DNA from 2 places in the Oceanobacter sp. 4_MG-2023 genome. Region 1 is predicted to be linked to the other one. Evidence: predicted binding sites of a transcription regulator. Region 1 holds the regulator's gene; the other holds the start of a gene.
The links. The regulator PhoB, encoded in region 1, activates phosphate uptake and scavenging genes when phosphate is short. The targets are predictions, from matches to a motif close to TGTCATANNNNTGTCANA.
Positions count from the first base shown of each region.

Region 2: Q8W24_RS14090 (alkaline phosphatase) is a predicted target of PhoB. The motif match lies at 4,680-4,697, and genes of this name have one in related genera.

Region 1 covers NZ_JAUYVV010000008.1:103,779-112,445, reverse strand. Annotated here, with positions in the region: gene Q8W24_RS08125 (rubredoxin) at 1-165, opposite strand; gene Q8W24_RS08120 (chorismate lyase) at 315-899, shown strand; gene ubiA (4-hydroxybenzoate octaprenyltransferase) at 902-1,798, shown strand; gene phoB (phosphate regulon transcriptional regulator PhoB) at 1,906-2,604, shown strand; gene phoR (phosphate regulon sensor histidine kinase PhoR) at 2,635-3,921, shown strand; gene cysZ (sulfate transporter CysZ) at 3,923-4,642, opposite strand; gene trmH (tRNA (guanosine(18)-2'-O)-methyltransferase TrmH) at 4,717-5,424, shown strand; gene Q8W24_RS08090 (DUF3392 family protein) at 6,164-6,484, opposite strand; tRNA gene Q8W24_RS08085 (tRNA-Thr) at 6,928-7,003, opposite strand; gene phoU (phosphate signaling complex protein PhoU) at 7,109-7,870, opposite strand; gene pstB (phosphate ABC transporter ATP-binding protein PstB) at 7,884-8,667, opposite strand, start outside.
Region 2 covers NZ_JAUYVV010000023.1:34,801-43,467, reverse strand. Annotated here, with positions in the region: gene Q8W24_RS14110 (YchJ family protein) at 1-63, shown strand, start outside; gene Q8W24_RS14105 (hypothetical protein) at 100-396, opposite strand; gene Q8W24_RS14100 (hypothetical protein) at 475-1,317, shown strand; gene Q8W24_RS14095 (alkaline phosphatase) at 1,440-2,978, opposite strand; gene Q8W24_RS14090 (alkaline phosphatase) at 2,980-4,515, opposite strand; gene Q8W24_RS14085 (D-alanyl-D-alanine carboxypeptidase family protein) at 4,773-5,912, shown strand; gene Q8W24_RS14080 (YbeD family protein) at 5,918-6,220, shown strand; gene lipB (lipoyl(octanoyl) transferase LipB) at 6,220-6,858, shown strand; gene lipA (lipoyl synthase) at 6,932-7,918, shown strand; gene mltF (membrane-bound lytic murein transglycosylase MltF) at 8,036-8,667, opposite strand, start outside.

The sequences.
Region 1 (8,667 bases):
TCAAATCTCTATCATTTCAAAATCATCTTTACCGACACCGCAATCCGGGCAGGTAAAGTCTGCTGGCACGTCCTCCCAAGGGGTTCCTGCCGGGATACCTTCTTCTGGTGCGCCTTCGGCTTCATCGTAGATCCAGCCGCACACCACGCACTGCCATTTTTTCATGTCACACCTGTCATAATAACGGCTGGAGCCGATGTTGCATCAGCCGACTCGATACTTCGGCCGCCTAAGCTACTGTCCAACCCGCATAAAATCAATGGACAGAGCAATCCTCTTGCCACTAAATGCGATTTGACGCATGCTGCGCCGCCATGAAAAGCACTATACCCAGATACCATGCGCAACTTCTGGCCACAACACCACGCTGGAGCGGGCGCTTTTGTGTAACACCGGCGAGCATTCCCCGCGAGTGGCGTCACTGGCTCAATGACGCCGGGTCACTGACCAAGCGTTTGCAGGCACTGGACCCAAGCACATTTTCGGTCAAGGTTATCCGACAATATTGCGGCCCGGCTTTACCAACCGAACAGGCAGACCTGAAGCTGCACGGACGCCAACCCGTTTGGGTACGCGAGGTTTCCTTGTGCCTGGGACAAACGGAACTGGTGCGAGCCCGCACTGCCATTCCGTTGACCAGCCTTGCACGGGTAGGACAACAGATTCGCCATCTTGGTAACCGCTCGCTTGGCAGCTATCTGTTCCGCCAGCCCAGTTTGCGCCGCCAACCGCTGAAATTCAGCCGCACAGGGGCGTCAACAGTCAACCAGCCCAACCCGTTTGGCTGGGCCAGGCGTTCGGTATTTACAATTCATGGTGCACCACTGCTGGTAACGGAAGCCTTCTCGTCCTTGCTGGTATCCGCCTCCTTTCCTTTGTCAGACGACACAAGGCGTTGATTATGCAATCACCTCTGTCCGCCTCACTCAACAAACTCTGGCCCAACTGGTATCAGTGGGTGCAGCTGACACGCCTGAACCGGCCGATTGGCTCTTATCTGCTGCTCTGGCCGACCTTGTGGGCGCTGTGGATTGCAGCCGAGGGCATTCCCTCCATTGCCAATCTGGTGATTTTTACTCTGGGCGTATTTCTTATGCGGTCGGCCGGTTGTGTTATTAACGACTACGCCGACCGCCATATCGACCGCCATGTCAAACGCACCCAGGACCGTCCCCTGACTCAAGGACGTATCTCTGACCGCGAAGCATTATCCGGCTTTATTGTGCTGTGCCTGATCAGTCTGGCGCTGGTGCTGTTGACCAATGCCCTGACCATCTGGTTATCCCTCGGCGGGGTCGCTCTGGCAGCACTTTATCCCTTTATGAAACGCCATACCCATTTGCCACAGGTGTTTCTCGGTGCTGCATTTTCCTGGGCGATTCCAATGGCCTTTGCCGCACAGGCCAATGAGCTGACCGCTGTCTGCTGGTTATTGTTTATTGCCAATGTTTGCTGGACGGTCGGTTACGACACAATTTACGCCATGGTCGACCGCGACGATGATCTGCTGATTGGTGTCAAAAGCACGGCGATCCTGTTTGGCGACCTGGATGTCACCATGATCGCCATTCTTTACGGAATGGCGCATTTTTGTCTGTTACTGACGGGCAATCAGCTGGAAGCAAGCTGGCCGTTTTATCTGGCCTGGTGCGTCGCCGGAGGGTATCTGGTCTGGCAATTATGGTCTATCCGCAGTCGCCGCCGGGAAGCCTGCATGAAAGTGTTTCTGGCAGCCCATTGGTATGGCACGCTGATCTGGGCCGGACTCCTGTCACACTACGCCCTGTCCAGCGCGTAATTGGTGTCAGGCTTGACGCCAATGCCAACAGTGTCACATGCTTGTAACACTAGGTCAGTGTAATACCTCCGCATTATTCCTATTGTGACATTTGCGTGACGAGCCTTATGACCAAAGCTGGCAAGACCGTTCTTATTGTGGACGATGAAGCCCCTATCCGGGAAATGATCGCCGTGGCCCTGGAAATGGCCGGGTATGAATGCCTTGAGGCTGCCAATGTACAGGAAGCACATGCGCAGATTATCGATCGAAAGCCTGATATGATTTTACTCGACTGGATGCTGCCAGGCACCAGTGGCGTCGAATTTGCCCGGCGCCTCAAGCGTGAAGACCGCACCGCTGAGTTGCCAATCATCATGCTGACGGCCAAGGGCGAAGAAGATAACAAAGTACAAGGGCTGGAAGCGGGGGCAGATGACTACATCACCAAACCGTTTTCCCCTCGAGAACTGGTCGCACGACTGAAAGCCGTCTTGCGCCGTTCCACCCCACAAGGCATCGAAGAGCCCATTGAAGTCAGCGGCCTGATGCTGGACCCGGTCTGCCATCGCGTTACCGCTCATGGCGACCCGATTGACATCGGCCCTACGGAGTATCGTTTGTTGCAGTTTTTCATGACCCACCAGGAACGGGCCTACTCCCGAGCCCAGCTGCTCGATCAAGTCTGGGGTGGTAATGTGTACGTTGAAGAGCGCACCGTTGACGTGCATATTCGTCGTCTGCGCAAAGCACTCGGTGAGTCTCACGAACAACTGATCCAAACCGTGCGTGGCACCGGCTACCGCTTTTCGACCAAAGCCTCCTGAATTTTGATGTCCCCCGTCTGGCGCAGAGAATTGCGCCGCCTTGTCTACTTGCTGATTCTGGCCGTTGGTTGTGGTTACGTCTTTTTTGACCGGCCGCTGGAAGCATTGTGTTTGATGATGGGGGCCTATATCACCTGGCAATGGCTGCAACTGTACCGCCTGCACCGCTGGCTGGATCAGGGGCAAACCACCGTATTACCGCGAACACTGGGCATCTGGGGAGCGATTTTTACCGAGAACCAGCGCTTGCAGCAAAGCAATATCAAACACCAGCAGCGCCTGCAGGCCATTATCAATCGTATCCAGGACTCAACCGCGGCCCTGCAGGATTCTGTCTTGATGGTGGATGCCAGCGGCGCGCTGGAATTCTGGAACCAGGCCGCACAAAACTACCTGGGGTTACGCAACCCGGTAGACATTGGCCAACCCATCACCAACCTGATCCGCACGCCAGAATTCAAGGCCTACTTCGACAAGGCCGATTATCAGGAACCGCTCACGATTCGATCGCCCATCAATCCGCGCATTTACCTGCAGTTCAATATCACCCTGTTTGGCCGCAAGGATCGCCTGATCCTGATTCATGACATCACCCGTTTGAAACAACTGGAAGAAATGCGCAAGGATTTTGTTGCCAACGTCAGCCATGAATTACGTACACCGCTGACCGTGATTGCCGGTTACGTCGAAACCATGCAAGCCGCCTCCGAGATGCTGCCACCACGCTGGGGCCGCATGCTGCAGCAAATGAGCGAACAAAGTCATCGTATGGAAAACCTGCTCAAGGATTTGCTGATGCTGTCACGGCTGGAAACCGGCAAGACGGAACAGCCTCAGCCTATCGAGCTGCAGCCGCTGCTGGAAGCCATCCGTCGCGATGCCGCATCACTCAGCAGCAGCAAGCACACCATTACCCTGACCATCGATCAGGATCAAAAAATGATGGGCTTTTATAATGAGCTGCGCAGTGCATTTTCCAACCTGGTATTCAACGCCGTCAAATACACCCCGGAAGGGGGTGACGTCACACTGCGCTGGTATACCGAAGGCGGCAAAGGGCATTTCAGCGTCTCGGATAACGGCATCGGTATTGCCCAGCATCACATCCCCCGCCTGACCGAGCGCTTCTATCGCGCCGACCCCAGCCGCAGCATCGCCACTGGTGGTACCGGACTGGGACTGGCTATTGTCAAACACGTCTTGCTGCACCATGACGGCGAGCTGAAAATCAGCAGCATCGAAGGCAAGGGCAGTACATTCACCTGTGTTTTCCCCGCAGCCTGCTTATCTGACAACCGTGATGAGGCCGACCAATAGATCAACCGGCCCGTGACTGATCGGCCTGCCGTTGCAATTGCCACAGCGTAGCCCCGATCACCGCCGCCGGGGGCACCAGACAGTTCAGTAATGGTACTGCCATCAGCACCGACACCGCCCCACCAAATCCCCAGGCCGTCCAGCGCTGGGTAGCCACCTGCTCTCGGCTGTCGCGGAAATTCTGCTGCTGGTTATCCAGAGTATAATCACTGTATTGCAACGCCATCACCCAGCTGCCAAACCAGAACCAGACGAAGGGCATCAGCAAGTTGACGCCCGGCACAAACGACAACAACAGCAGCAACAGATAACGCGGCAGGTAATAACCCATCTTGACCAGCTCCCGTATCACCGTACGCGGGATCAACGCGGCAATGGATTCGTCCTCGACCTCATGCCCCAGACGCTGCTCGATCTTGCCCGCCAGCAAGCCATAAAACGGACTCGCCAACAGCAACAACACCGCACTGAAAAAATACCCCGAGATCAAGGTCGACAGTAACAGCAACAGAGGCACCACCAGCCAGGCCAGCCAACTGATCCAGCTGGAATCAAAGCCATCCCACTGGCTGACGACATCAATCAGCCAATAGGTTCCAAACGACAACACCAGCAGATTAATCAGAATGGGCAACCAGACATAACGGCGTATTCCCGGTTCATTCAGTAGTGTAAAGCCACGCCACAAATAGCCGGCTCCTATCAATAAATTGTCTTTCATACCTGTTCCGTGCATAAAACCGGAAGGTTTTATACAATGCCGCTCCGTTTTGAGCCAGAGAGACGTAACCGAACATGACGCCAGAACGCCTGAGTTGTGTGATCAACACCCTCAACCGACGCCAGCCAGACCTGTCGGTCATTACCGATGAAGTTTACAAATCGCACAATCTGGCCGCCATTGCCCGCTCCTGTGACGCCTTTGGCGTGCAAGACATCCACTGCGTATGGCCAACTGACACTTTCCGCCTTAATACCGTCACCAGCGCCGCTGCAGCTGGCTCAGAGAGCTGGGTCAGCGTTAGCACCCATGCCGACATCGAAACCGCCATCCGCACGCACCAGCAACGCGGTATCAAGGTCTGCGCAGCTCATCTGACAGACAGAGCGATCGACTTTCGGGAATATGACTTCACTCAACCCACCGCCATCCTGATGGGCACCGAAAAAGAAGGCGTCAGCGACATCGCCTCCGAACTGGCGGACGAACACCTGATCATCCCCATGCTCGGCATGGTGCATTCTTTCAACGTCTCCGTGGCTGCCGCGATTATTCTCTGCGAGGCCGCACGTCAACGCCAGCAGGCAGGCCTGTTCGAGCAGCGCCATCTGGATGACGACCGCTTCAATACCTTGCTGTTTGAGTGGTGCCAGCCCTCCGCAGCCAAGCTCTGCCAAAAACATGACCTGCCCTATCCGGCACTGCGCGAAGACGGTGAAATCGCCGACCCGCAAGCATTTTCCCGACAAGTGAACGCTCGTAGCCAAGGTATTGCCCGCTAATACTCTCCCGCGCTTTTGATACCCAATGCCTCTGCCAGAGACATTCGCCCACCTGCTTGTGCGAGATATCTCACAAGCCTGTGGGAAATACGTAGTCTGGACTACCCGTTTCTGTTCACTTTCATGCTACATAAAACACAACCTGTTGTTTTGTATGAAGTTTATTTTTCATTTCATTTCTGTTGCAAGCATACCGCCGTCCTGCCTCCATCCTGACCACCAGCTTTTTTGGTAAAGTGTGACCACACGGACAGGAGATCAACGGAAGATTGCCAGGATGGCAACCACTTCAGGATGAAGTGGTAACAGGAAAGGCACAGGAGTGCAGCCAGGACGGCAAAGGAAAGGGACACGGTACATGACGTACCGCAGGAACACGCCAGGGAAGGGTTATAAGGGAGCAGGACGGCTCAGACGAGCAACACAATGGAATGTCAGGACATGCCTCAGGATGAGGTACAAGGATATTCATCAGTGGATGACCTGCCAGGACGGCACGGCAAATGGATTGCCCAGGGAAGATGGCCAGGAGGCTTGCCAGGAAGGCAAATGGACAGTAAGCAACGGACAGCACAGGGATGACCAACACGACGGATTGTGGCAAGGATGATGTATACGGAACCAGGATTGTTCCAGGGTGCTGTGGCGGCTTGTACAGGATGTACCTGCCGTCCAATTTACCCAACCCCCCTTCTCCACCCCAGATAGACGTCCCACAGCCTGACAGCCGCCAGGACAACTACTTCTTGTGGTAGCCCTCTGCCAGAATTCCCAACACCACAAAGCTGCCAACAATCGACGCCACATAAACCGGCGCAGCCAGACTTATCAGTACTCCCGCCAGAACAGGCACCAACCAGACCGTCAACGTGCCATAGCCAAAGGTACACAGAGCAACAAAGGCCAGCACCCGAAATCCCACCCAATACGGCCTGACCAGCTTGCGCACCAGCCAATTGATCCGGTCACCAAAGACCACCAGCAGCGTGGCAATAATCGCCAGCGCGATTTCATCATTGTAAGGCCGCAGCCAACCGGATACCGACACCAATAACGTCATCAACCACTCACTCCCACTCTTTCGCCACCCCGATGGATCTCACACCCGACAACCTACATAAATCACGGATGGTATGTACCGGCAAGGCTCACATTCGGAAAAATTTCCGACAAGTTGCAGCAGCACAGAGAATGGCGTGACGCCTGTTGACTGAATAATTGTATGAGCCGCTATCAGTTACTACGAGCGATGATATACACCACAAACGGTTTGGGAAGTATCAATCCCTGAGGCACATTAACCATCGTTGTGAAACGCAGGTTTGGCATGCCAATGCCGTTGAGCAGCTAAAAGCTACACGACAGACCACGGACAAAAAGCCACAGCGCTTGATTTATGAAGATTGGGGATAACTGGAATAAGCACCCAGAACAGAACTAAAGCGTACCAGCAGAAAAGAAAAAGGGCCTCCAGATTGCTCTGGAAGCCCTTAATCATTTTACTGGTGCCGGCACCAAGAGTCGAACTCGGGACCTACTGATTACAAGTCAGTTGCTCTACCAACTGAGCTATACCGGCTAAGTGGGCGGGAATACTATAGATGCCGCTGGCATCCGTCAATATCTTTTTCCCCTAACATACTGAAAAATCACTCTTTCTGTGAAATTTCCACTCCAGTACGCGTTACGCTCCTGTAGATGACGAATCATCTTTGTCTTTATGGGCTCGCTCTTCCATTTCGGAGATCGAGCTGTGCCGTACATCGGCTCCACTGACCACGTAAATCACCTGTTCGGAGATATTACGGGCATGGTCGCCAATCCGTTCAATGGCGCGCAGAATCCAGAGAATATTGATCGCCTGGCTGATAGATCGCGGGTCTTCCATCATATAGGTAATCAGTTCCCGCAGCGCCGCGGAGTACTGCTGGTCGACCAGTTTGTCATTACGCACCACATCCAGTGCGCCATCCACATCGTTACGGGCAAAGGCGTTCAACGCCCCTGAAATCATTTTGCCAACTTCAGTGCCCATGTAACGTATCGATTGCTGGCAGTAACCGCCGTTGGTGGAGCCACTCACTTCCAGAGCGTGAACCGCAATTTTGGTCGCTTCATCTCCGATACGCTCCAGGTCACGCACAACACGGGAAACCGCCAACACCATACGCAAATCAGAAGCGGCCGGCTGCCGACGTACAAGAATCTGGGTGCACTCCTGGTCGATAGCCACTTCCATCCGGTCAACATCATCTTCACGACGAATAATGTCATCAGCCGGGGTGGTATCACCGGTCGTGATTGCTTCAATGGCATTAGCCACCTGACGTTCAACCAAGCCACCCATTTCCATCATTTGACTGCGAATGGCTTCGAGGTCTGAGTTGAACTGTCCGGATATGTGTTGGCTGAAATTCATTTCAACCGGTATGCCCTTGTTTGCCACTGGAGCTCTCCTTTTAGCCGAAACGGCCTGTAATATAAGCCTCGGTCAACGCATGTTGGGGTTTGGTAAACACGAGGTCAGTCGGGTTTACTTCTATCAGCTGACCCAGGTGAAAATACGCCGTACGCTGGGATACCCGAGCAGCCTGCTGCATCGAGTGGGTAACGATAGCGATGGTGTAGTTATCGCGCAACTCGTCAATCAACTCTTCAATTCTAGCAGTTGCAATCGGATCCAGTGCAGAACAAGGTTCATCCATCAGGATTACTTCCGGATCAACAGCAATCGTGCGGGCAATACACAATCGCTGTTGTTGGCCACCCGACAGGCCGGTGCCCGGTGCATCCAGCCGGTCTTTTACTTCAGACCACAACCCAGCGCGACGCAAACTTTGCTCCACGATTTCTTCCAGTTCATGGCGGTGGTTCACCAGCCCGTGAATACGTGGCCCGTAGGCAACGTTATCAAAGATGGTTTTTGGAAACGGGTTGGGCTTCTGGAACACCATACCGACCCGCGCCCGCAGCGGCACAACATCGATCTTGGGGGCATAAATGTCTTCATCATCCAGCAGGATCTCGCCAGTAATGCGACAGATATCAATCGTATCATTCATGCGATTCAAGCAACGCAGAAAGGTCGACTTACCGCAGCCGGATGGGCCAATCAGGGCAATGACTTCATTGGCACCAATATCCAGGCTGACGTCAAAAATCGCCTGTTTGTCCCCATAAAAAACGCCAACACCACGCGCCTTCAGCTTGGGTGAGTCGCAAAACGGTTCGCCGTCGGTTTGG
Region 2 (8,667 bases), on a different contig from region 1:
CCGGGCCGTAATGACCCTTGCCCTTGTGGATCAGGGAAAAAATTCAAAAAATGTTGTGCCTGAAGCGAAGCACCTTGACCTCGGCGGGAGCTTGGCAACTCAGTCCTTTTGCCTGCCCTGGCTGGGGCCTTTCAGCACCATGCCGACGGTCATGGCCAATGCCCCTGCGGTCGCAATCAGCAGGCTGATATTGATGATCAGGGTATGGCGTGCGTAATACGTCGTGATGGGTTCGGCGCTGGCAATACAGCTGCCAAGCTCGGGTGAATAAGTCAGCCCTTGCTGCTGGCACTCGGTAATGGCGGACAAGTCCAGTCCATAGACAATCAGCAGTGCAACGGCAGGCAGCACACAGAGCAGAGTGCCATAGCGAAGCAGTCCGGTTGGGTTAAACATAAAGGCGTATTTCCTCGAATGAGTGTTCAGTATCAGGGATGGCCGCCCGGATTCTCTGGCGGTATATGGGTTCTTTGTTTGTCAGTCGCAGTGTTATGGGGATTGACCGGCGGCAGTCCGTCAGTACAGGCCAAGCCGGTGGGCTCTGCGGCTGTTTCCACCGAACAGAATGAGGAAACGGCTGCCAGCGCGGCATTGGCGGCGATCCGACAGGATCTGGCTGCCGGGCGATTATCCCAGCCTGCGGTCTGGAACGCCATGGTACGTATCTATGAATTTCGTCGCCTCTGGCCCACCAATATGGCGGTGGTGCCACTGGCCTATCAATGGGCTGCCGCCTATCAGCAACAGGTTGAGGATTGGTTGGCTCAGGGAGAGCTGGCGGCGGCGGCGATGGCACTTGAGCAGCTATGGACGCTGGTGCCACTCAGTAACGGCCTGGACCGGTTACAGCACCGGCTGGACCGGGCACTGTTACTGCAAGGACAAACCCCTCCGGCGTTTATGGCCCCCGGTTATCCGCTGTCAACGGCTGGCGAAGAGGAAACCCCGGTGGTGGTACGTCTGGATTATCGTCCGTTGGGTATGGCAGTGCATGATGAATTTCGCAGCCATTATGAAGACAATTCCCCGCCATTGGCCGAGTTTCTGCTGGATGCGAATCTGGTTGAACTGCGTGACCAGTCGATCCAGACGTTAATGGCTCCGCTGTGTCAGGCGATTGTTGATAATCAGGCATCGGTGATCGTGCATGCTGAAGATCGGGTCGATTATCGTTGGCTGACGGTCAGAATAACCCTGTGTGTTCGCCGCATTAACGAGCATTTTCGTTTACGGCACAGTTATCAACAACAGGATGGCGCTCCCATGATTTCCTTGCACCCTGCGCGGGCAGCCTCTCTGTTACCCGCTCCGGAGTGAGTTGTGACTTGACCAACCGAATTGGCCAACAGCAGACGCGACGGCGAGTCGGCGACACCCAAGCCGTCGGCGACCCGTGTACGATCACCGACGTATCCCTATCCCTATTGTTATCCCAGTCGCTATCGTCCTGTTGCGGTATCGACGGTCAGGGCATGACGCATCAAGTGAAACAGCCAGTGTTGTTCCATGGTGCCACCCAGCAGGTGGGACCAGGGGCCAGCCCCGTAGACGGCGACGTCTTCGCCGCCATGGGTTTCTGAGTACATGGGTATCAACGCTTGCTGACGATAGTCTGGTGATTCAGCTTCGTCGGCGCTGATGGCCGGACGCGGCATGGCGACAGCGCCGGGGCCATTACGATAATTCATCGATGTGTAGTGTTCGCCATCCGCCAGACGATCAGGCTCTGGTGCCGGGTGGCCGTGATCATCATTGCCCGTTACCAGTGCTGTCATCGGGTTGCCGCGGGTCGGATAGCCTGCCAGAGTCAGTGTATGGCTATGGTCGGCGGTGACCAGCAGCAGGGTATTTTCGAGATCAACAGACTGCAGCAGCCAGTCAACCGTTTGGTGTAATTCCTCGGTTTCTTTCAGGGCGCGATAGCCATTGCCTTCATGGTGGGCGTGGTCGATGCGGCCTGCTTCAATCACCAGTACGTAACCTTCCTCGTTGTGTGACAGGCGTTGCACGGCGGCCTGGGTCATATCCAGCAAACCGGGAGTTTGGGTATCGCGATCGTCAACGTATGGCAGGTGTGAGGGAGAAAACAGCCCCAGCCACTGGCCGTGACTCAAATCGGCGGTTTGCAAGGCGTCCCGGTTGGTGAGCAAGTGATGATCCGGGCGCTGCTGCCAATCGTCAGTGAGGTTGCCGGACTGACGAGCACCGCCAGTGGCAGTGGTGTTAAATTGCGCCAGACCACCACCAAGAGCAATATCGAGATCGCTGTTGACCAGTTGGGTGGCAATGTCCTGACAGCCGGAGGTGCGGGCTTCGTCAGTCAGCTGGCTGTCGTTTTCCCAGTTGCGATCGACACTGTGGGCATACGTTGCCGCCGGGGTGGCGTGGGTCAGGCGGGTGGTGGAGACCACACCGGTACCCTTGCCTTGCGCTTGTGCCAGATCCATCAGTGTGTCGAGCGTCTGGCCTGCACCGCTGGCACAGTCTCCTCGGGTGACGCCAGGGCCGACGGACAGTACTCCGGCGCGGGTTTTTGTGCCCGTGAGCAGGGCTGTAATGGTGCCTGCCGAGTCCGGTGTTTGCAGGTCGGTGTTGTAGGTTTTGACCAGGGCTGAATAGGGCAGGGTTTCGAAGCTCATGGCAAAGTCTTCGCCGTTAAGACCAAGTTGCTGGCCGCTGAAGATGCGCCCGGCCGTTAACGTGGTGATTCCCATGCCGTCACCAATGACCAGTACCAGGTTTTTGGCTCGGTGTTGATTGTCTGGCTGTTGTTGGCGCTGGTCGGCTTGTTGTTGCCCTAGGGCATACCAGTCACTGCTGCTGACCGGGCCGGGGATCAATACCTCGGTGGTGTGTTGTGGCTGGCTGTCGCTGACCGGATCGGTACTGCTGTCATGGGTCGCGCAGCTGGCCAGTGCCATGGCACTCAGGGTGATGGTGAGCTGTGCGGCACGTTTGAGCGGGGTCATAACGGTCATATCAGTTGTCCTCCGTGACGGCCGGGGCCTGGGTGGTTAGGTGCAGTGCCCGGCTGGCGAGGTGAAACAGGCTGTTTTGTTCCAGCAGGCCGCGGAACCATTGTGACCCCGGGCCTTTGGCGTGAATCGCGACATCGTCGCTGCCATGGGTTTCGCTTTCCCGGTGGCCCAGTGCAGCCTGATGGAAGTCCGGGTGACTGGTGTCTTCATCCTCATGCCAGTGGACTCGGCCATTCTGGCGGCCGGATTCTGCAGCGCTGACCGGATCAATATCATTGGCACCCAGGCCATTGGCGTAGCCCAGCGTGGTGTAAGGGGCACCATCGCTGGCATGGGTAAGCTGGTCGTTGTGTTGCACCAGACCAAGAATATCGTTGCCACGTTGCGGGTAACCGGAGAAGGACAGCGTATGGCTGTGATCTGCGGTCACCATGATCAGGGTGTCGTTGTCATTGGTCATGCGGTCGGCAAAGGCGACAGCATCGGCCATGGCGACGGTATCAGTGAGGGCGCGATAGGCATTGCCGGCATGATGGGCATGGTCGATACGGGCACCTTCAATAATCAGGACATAGCCCCGGTCGCTGTTTTGGGTTTGCTGATGCAGGATCTGCAAGGCGGCAAAGGTCATTTCGGTGAGAGAGGGTTCGGCGCTGGTGCGGTCATGGGCGTAGGCCATATGGCTGTCGGCGAACAGGCCAAGCACCGGGGTACGAGCCTGCATGCCCATAAGGTCATTTCGGCTCAGTAGAAGTTGGCCGTCGGGATAGCGTGTGCTGAATTGCTGGGTCAGGTCGGTATCGAGACGTACGCCTTCCCGGGCTGTTGTCATAAAGTTCTTGCGGCCGCCGCCCATCGCAAGATCAAGCCCGTTGGCAAAGCCGCGGTGGATCAATTGGGCGGCAATGTCTTCGCAGCCTTGCTGGCGCGCTTCTTCAGACAGATCGCTGTCGGCTTCCCAGTCCCGTTCGGGGGTGTGGGCGTAGGTTGCTGCCGGGGTCGCGTGAGTCAGGCGGGCGGTGGTGACCACACCGGTGGCCAATCCTTGCTGGCTGGCGTATTCCAGTAATGTTGTCAGCTGGTGGGCCTGGCTGCCCTGGCAGACAGCGCGATCCTGTTCGGGGCCAATACTGAGCACCCCGGCGCGGGTTTTGACGCCGGTCATGATGGCGCTCATGGTGCCGGCGGAATCCGGGGTTTGCTGGTTGGTGTTGTAGGTCTTGACCAATCCGGAATAGGGGAAGCGCTCGAATGACAGGAAGTTTTCTTCACCACTGAAACCTTGTTGCTGGCCCTGAAAGATGCGTGCAGCGGTCAGCGTGGTGACACTCATGCCGTCGCCAAGAAACAGGATCAGGTTACGTGCACGGGTGCCGGGTGTCTCGTTGGCAAGGCGGTATTCCAGCCAGGCCTGACCCTGTTGGTAGTTGGGCTGATAGGCTGATGGGGAGGCTGCCAGCAGCGGCGGCGACGTCAATAAAGCTGCGGTAGCGAGCGTTGTGATGGCCAGCAGGCCGGAGCAGGCAAGGCGTTGCATGGGAACTTCCTGTCAGATAAAGGTTCTTGTGAACGTTGGTTTGTATTGGTCAGTGTAAATCGGGGTGCGAACTGCGCCTATAGTCTTTACTGCCTGATTGCGGCCAGCGGGGGTCTGACTGGCTCAATTATCCTGACTCAGTGACCCTGTATATCGCAGCTCTTTATGACGGCAATATGTCGTTCTCGTCTGGACTGCAAATTCTGGTGGCCGTGTTACAATGCCCGGCTCAACTCTCCTACTGTTAGTCAAGAGTCATGCGCTATCTACTAAGCCTGTTTTTATACTTGAGTGCGGCCTGTGCTTCGGCTGCCATTATTGTTCCCAAAGCTCCTGATCTGGATGCGCGGGCCTTTATTCTGATTGATGCTGAGAGTGGCAATGTCCTGGTCGAGCACAATGCCGACGAGACCTTGCCGCCTGCCAGTCTGACCAAGATGCTGACCAGCTATATTGCTGTGCACGAACTGGTGACGGGTAATGTTACGGATGACACCATGGTGCCAATCAGTGTTAACGCCTGGAAAAAGGGCGGTTCCAAAATGTTTGTGCGCGAAGGTACGGAGGTCTCACTGATCGACTTGCTGCGCGGCATTATTGTGCAATCCGGCAACGACGCTTCGGTGGCGGTGGCAGAATACTTTGCCGGTTCTGAGGATGCATTTGCCGACTGGATGAACCAGTACGCCATCAAGCTGGGAATGACCAACAGTCATTTCATGAACGCAACGGGCTGGCCTGCGGAAGAGCATCATTCAACCGCACGGGATATCGCCACATTGGCGTGGCATATCATCAAGGATCACCCGGCCTATTACGGTCTGTATTCTGAAAAATACTTTGAATACAACGATATTCGTCAACCTAACCGCAATAAGCTGTTGTGGCGTGATGACTCTGTCGATGGCCTGAAAACCGGCCATACCGAAGCTGCCGGATTCTGTCTGGCTGCATCCGCGGTGCGGGATGATATGCGCCTGATCGCCGTGGTGATGGGTACCCGCAGTGACGATGCCCGTGCCAGGGAAACCCAGAAGCTGCTGGCCTATGGCTTCCGTTATTTTCAGACCCACAAACTGTACAGCGCCAACGATGTGCTGGAACAGCGCAAAGTCTGGCTCGGCCAGCAAGATCAGATCGACCTGGGGGTGAAGGATGACCTTTATCTGACCGTACCCCGTGGTACTGAAGGCGATCTGGATGTTGAGCTGAACACCGATGAATACATCAAGGCGCCTATTGCCGCAGGTGATGTGGTGGGCACTCTGGTGGTCCGCAAAGACGGTGAAGTTATCGAGGAGCGTCCATTGATTGCCATCAGTGCGGTAGAAGAATCCGGTCTGGTTGGTCAGCTGATGGGTGAAATCGAGATGTTCTTTACACGACTGTTGAGGTAATCGACATGGCTTTGATCAAGGCGGACGGCCAGCCTGCAACCACCCAGGAAGCGCCGAAAATCGAATTTCCCTGCGCCAATTACCCCGTCAAGGTTGTTGGCAAGGGCACGGATAATTATCGCCAGGTCGTGCTGGATATTTTCCATCTCCACGCTCCGGGGTTCGATCTTGAGAAAATCCAGGTGCGTGACAGCAGCAAGGGTAATTTCCAGTCGCTGACAATTTATATTACTGCGACGGGTATCGAGCAGCTGGAAGCGCTACATAAAGAGCTGAGTGCTCACGAACTGGTGCATATGGTGATCTGATGCCAGAGGTGGTGGTTCGTCAGCTGGGGCTGGTTGATTATCAGCCCTGCTATGAGGAAATGGTGTCTTTTACGGCCCGGCGTCAACCCGAGACCACGGATGAAATCTGGTTTTTACAGCATCCTGGCGTCTTTACCCAGGGTCAGGCTGGCAAGGCCGAGCATGTGCTGGTGCCTGGGGATATTCCCGTGGTACAGACAGATCGCGGCGGTCAGGTGACCTATCATGGCCCAGGCCAGCTGGTGGTTTATCTGTTACTGGATATCAAGCGTCTTGGCCTTGGTCCGCGGGCCTTGGTGACCGCCATGGAAGAATCGATCGCTGCGACGCTGGCCCAATGGGGTATTGATGCGGCTGCCAAAGCTGATGCGCCAGGGGTTTATGTCGACGGTCGCAAGATTGCCTCGCTGGGACTGCGCATTCGTAATGGCCGTACCTTTCATGGTCTGGCGCTGAATGTGGATATGGATATGACGCCTTTCTTGCGTATCAACCCCTGTGGTTACGCCGGGCTGGAAATGACACAGGTGGTTCGGGAAGCACCAAACGCCGGATTAAACATCGATCAGGTGGCTGGGCAGCTGGAACAACAGCTGATCCGTCACCTGGGTTTCACAACGATCACGCGCCCGGCATAATCTGCCGCGCCAGATCCAAATTATACATCCTGGTTGCGGTGATCCCGCTGACCGGGCAGGCTGGGGTAAACAGATGACTGAACGAGTAAAAGCGGTACAAGGGCAAAAATTACGTGGTGCTGACAAGGTTGCCCGTATCCCGATTAAAGTGATTCCTACCGAAGAAATGCCACGCAAACCCGATTGGATTCGGGTGCGTATTCCGGCTACCCCGGCAATCAGTGATATCAAGGCCAAGCTGCGCAAACACAAATTGCACACCGTATGCGAAGAAGCCAGCTGCCCGAACCTGGGTGAGTGTTTTGGTGGCGGTACGGCAACGTTTATGATTATGGGTGATATCTGTACCCGTCGTTGCCCGTTTTGTGATGTTGGCCATGGTCGCCCGAATCCGCTGGATGTTGATGAGCCGAAAAACCTGGCACTGGCAATTGCGGATATGGGGCTGAAATACGTTGTAGTGACCTCGGTCGACCGTGACGATTTGCGCGATGGCGGTGCCCAGCATTTTGCTGATTGTATCTCCCTGACCCGTGAACACAGCCCGAGTATCAAGATTGAAGTACTGGTGCCGGACTTCCGTGGTCGTATGGATGTTGCACTGGATACGCTGGAGCAAACGCCACCGGATGTGTTTAACCACAACCTGGAAACCGTGCCTCGCCTGTACAAAAAAAGCCGTCCAGGTTCCGATTACCAGTGGTCACTGGACTTGCTGAAAAACTACAAGCAACGTCGCCCCGATGTACCCACCAAGTCTGGCTTGATGCTGGGCCTGGGTGAAACCAACGAAGAAGTGATCGAAGTGATGAAGGATATGCGCGCTCATCTGGTCGACCACATCACCATGGGACAGTATTTGCAGCCAAGCCGTGAACACTTGCCTGTTGAGCGTTTTGTGACACCGGAAGAATTTGATGAGCTGGGTAATATTGCCAAGGAAATGGGCTTTAGCCGGGTAACCAGCGGGCCAATGGTACGTTCTTCGTATCACGCTGATGCCCAGGCGGCTGGTGAAGATGTCAGCGGTGTCTGGAGTGGTCATAAAAAATCATCGTAACCGCTGATCGCCAATCTCACTGATTGAGCAGCATAAAAAAACCGCAGCCAGACAAGGGCTGCGGTTTTTTTATGGCTGTTGTCCGGCGGTTTTTGCCAGGCAGGCTGCTTCCGTTATTCAGAGCAGTGGCGGTACCACAGTCATGGAAGAGGACAAGTGCAGGTTGTCGTTGTCTGTTGATGCAATCTGCAGAGCCTGTTCGTCATTCCAGACCAGTACGTCGTAGTAGCGGCGGATGTTCTGGACATAATCAACGGCTTCACTGCCACGGGCGTAACCGTAACGGGTGTTTTTGTGGTAACGCTTCTGGCTCAGCAGTGGCAAAGCTTCTTTCACATCGCGCCACAGGTTCGGATTGCCACCCATTTCGTAGGCCAGACGGCGAGCGTCCTGCAAGTGGCCATAACCAATATTGTAGGAAGCCAGCGTCATCCAGGTACGATCCGGTTCGGCTACCTGGGTACCCAGGCGGTTACGTAAACTGTTCAGATAGCGTCCGCCACCAAGAATGCTTTGCTCTGGGTCGAGACGATCACTGACACCAAGGTCACCTGCGGTCGCATTGGTCAGCATCATCAAGCCCCGTACGCCGGTGTAGCTGGTTGCCAGCGGGTTCCAGTGGCTTTCCTGATAACCCACTGCTGCCAGCAGACGCCAGTCAAACTGGTTGTCGTTGGCGGATCGTTCAAAATACGGCTTGTAACGATCGAGCTTGCGTACAGTCTGGCGCAAGAAACGCTTGGCACCGA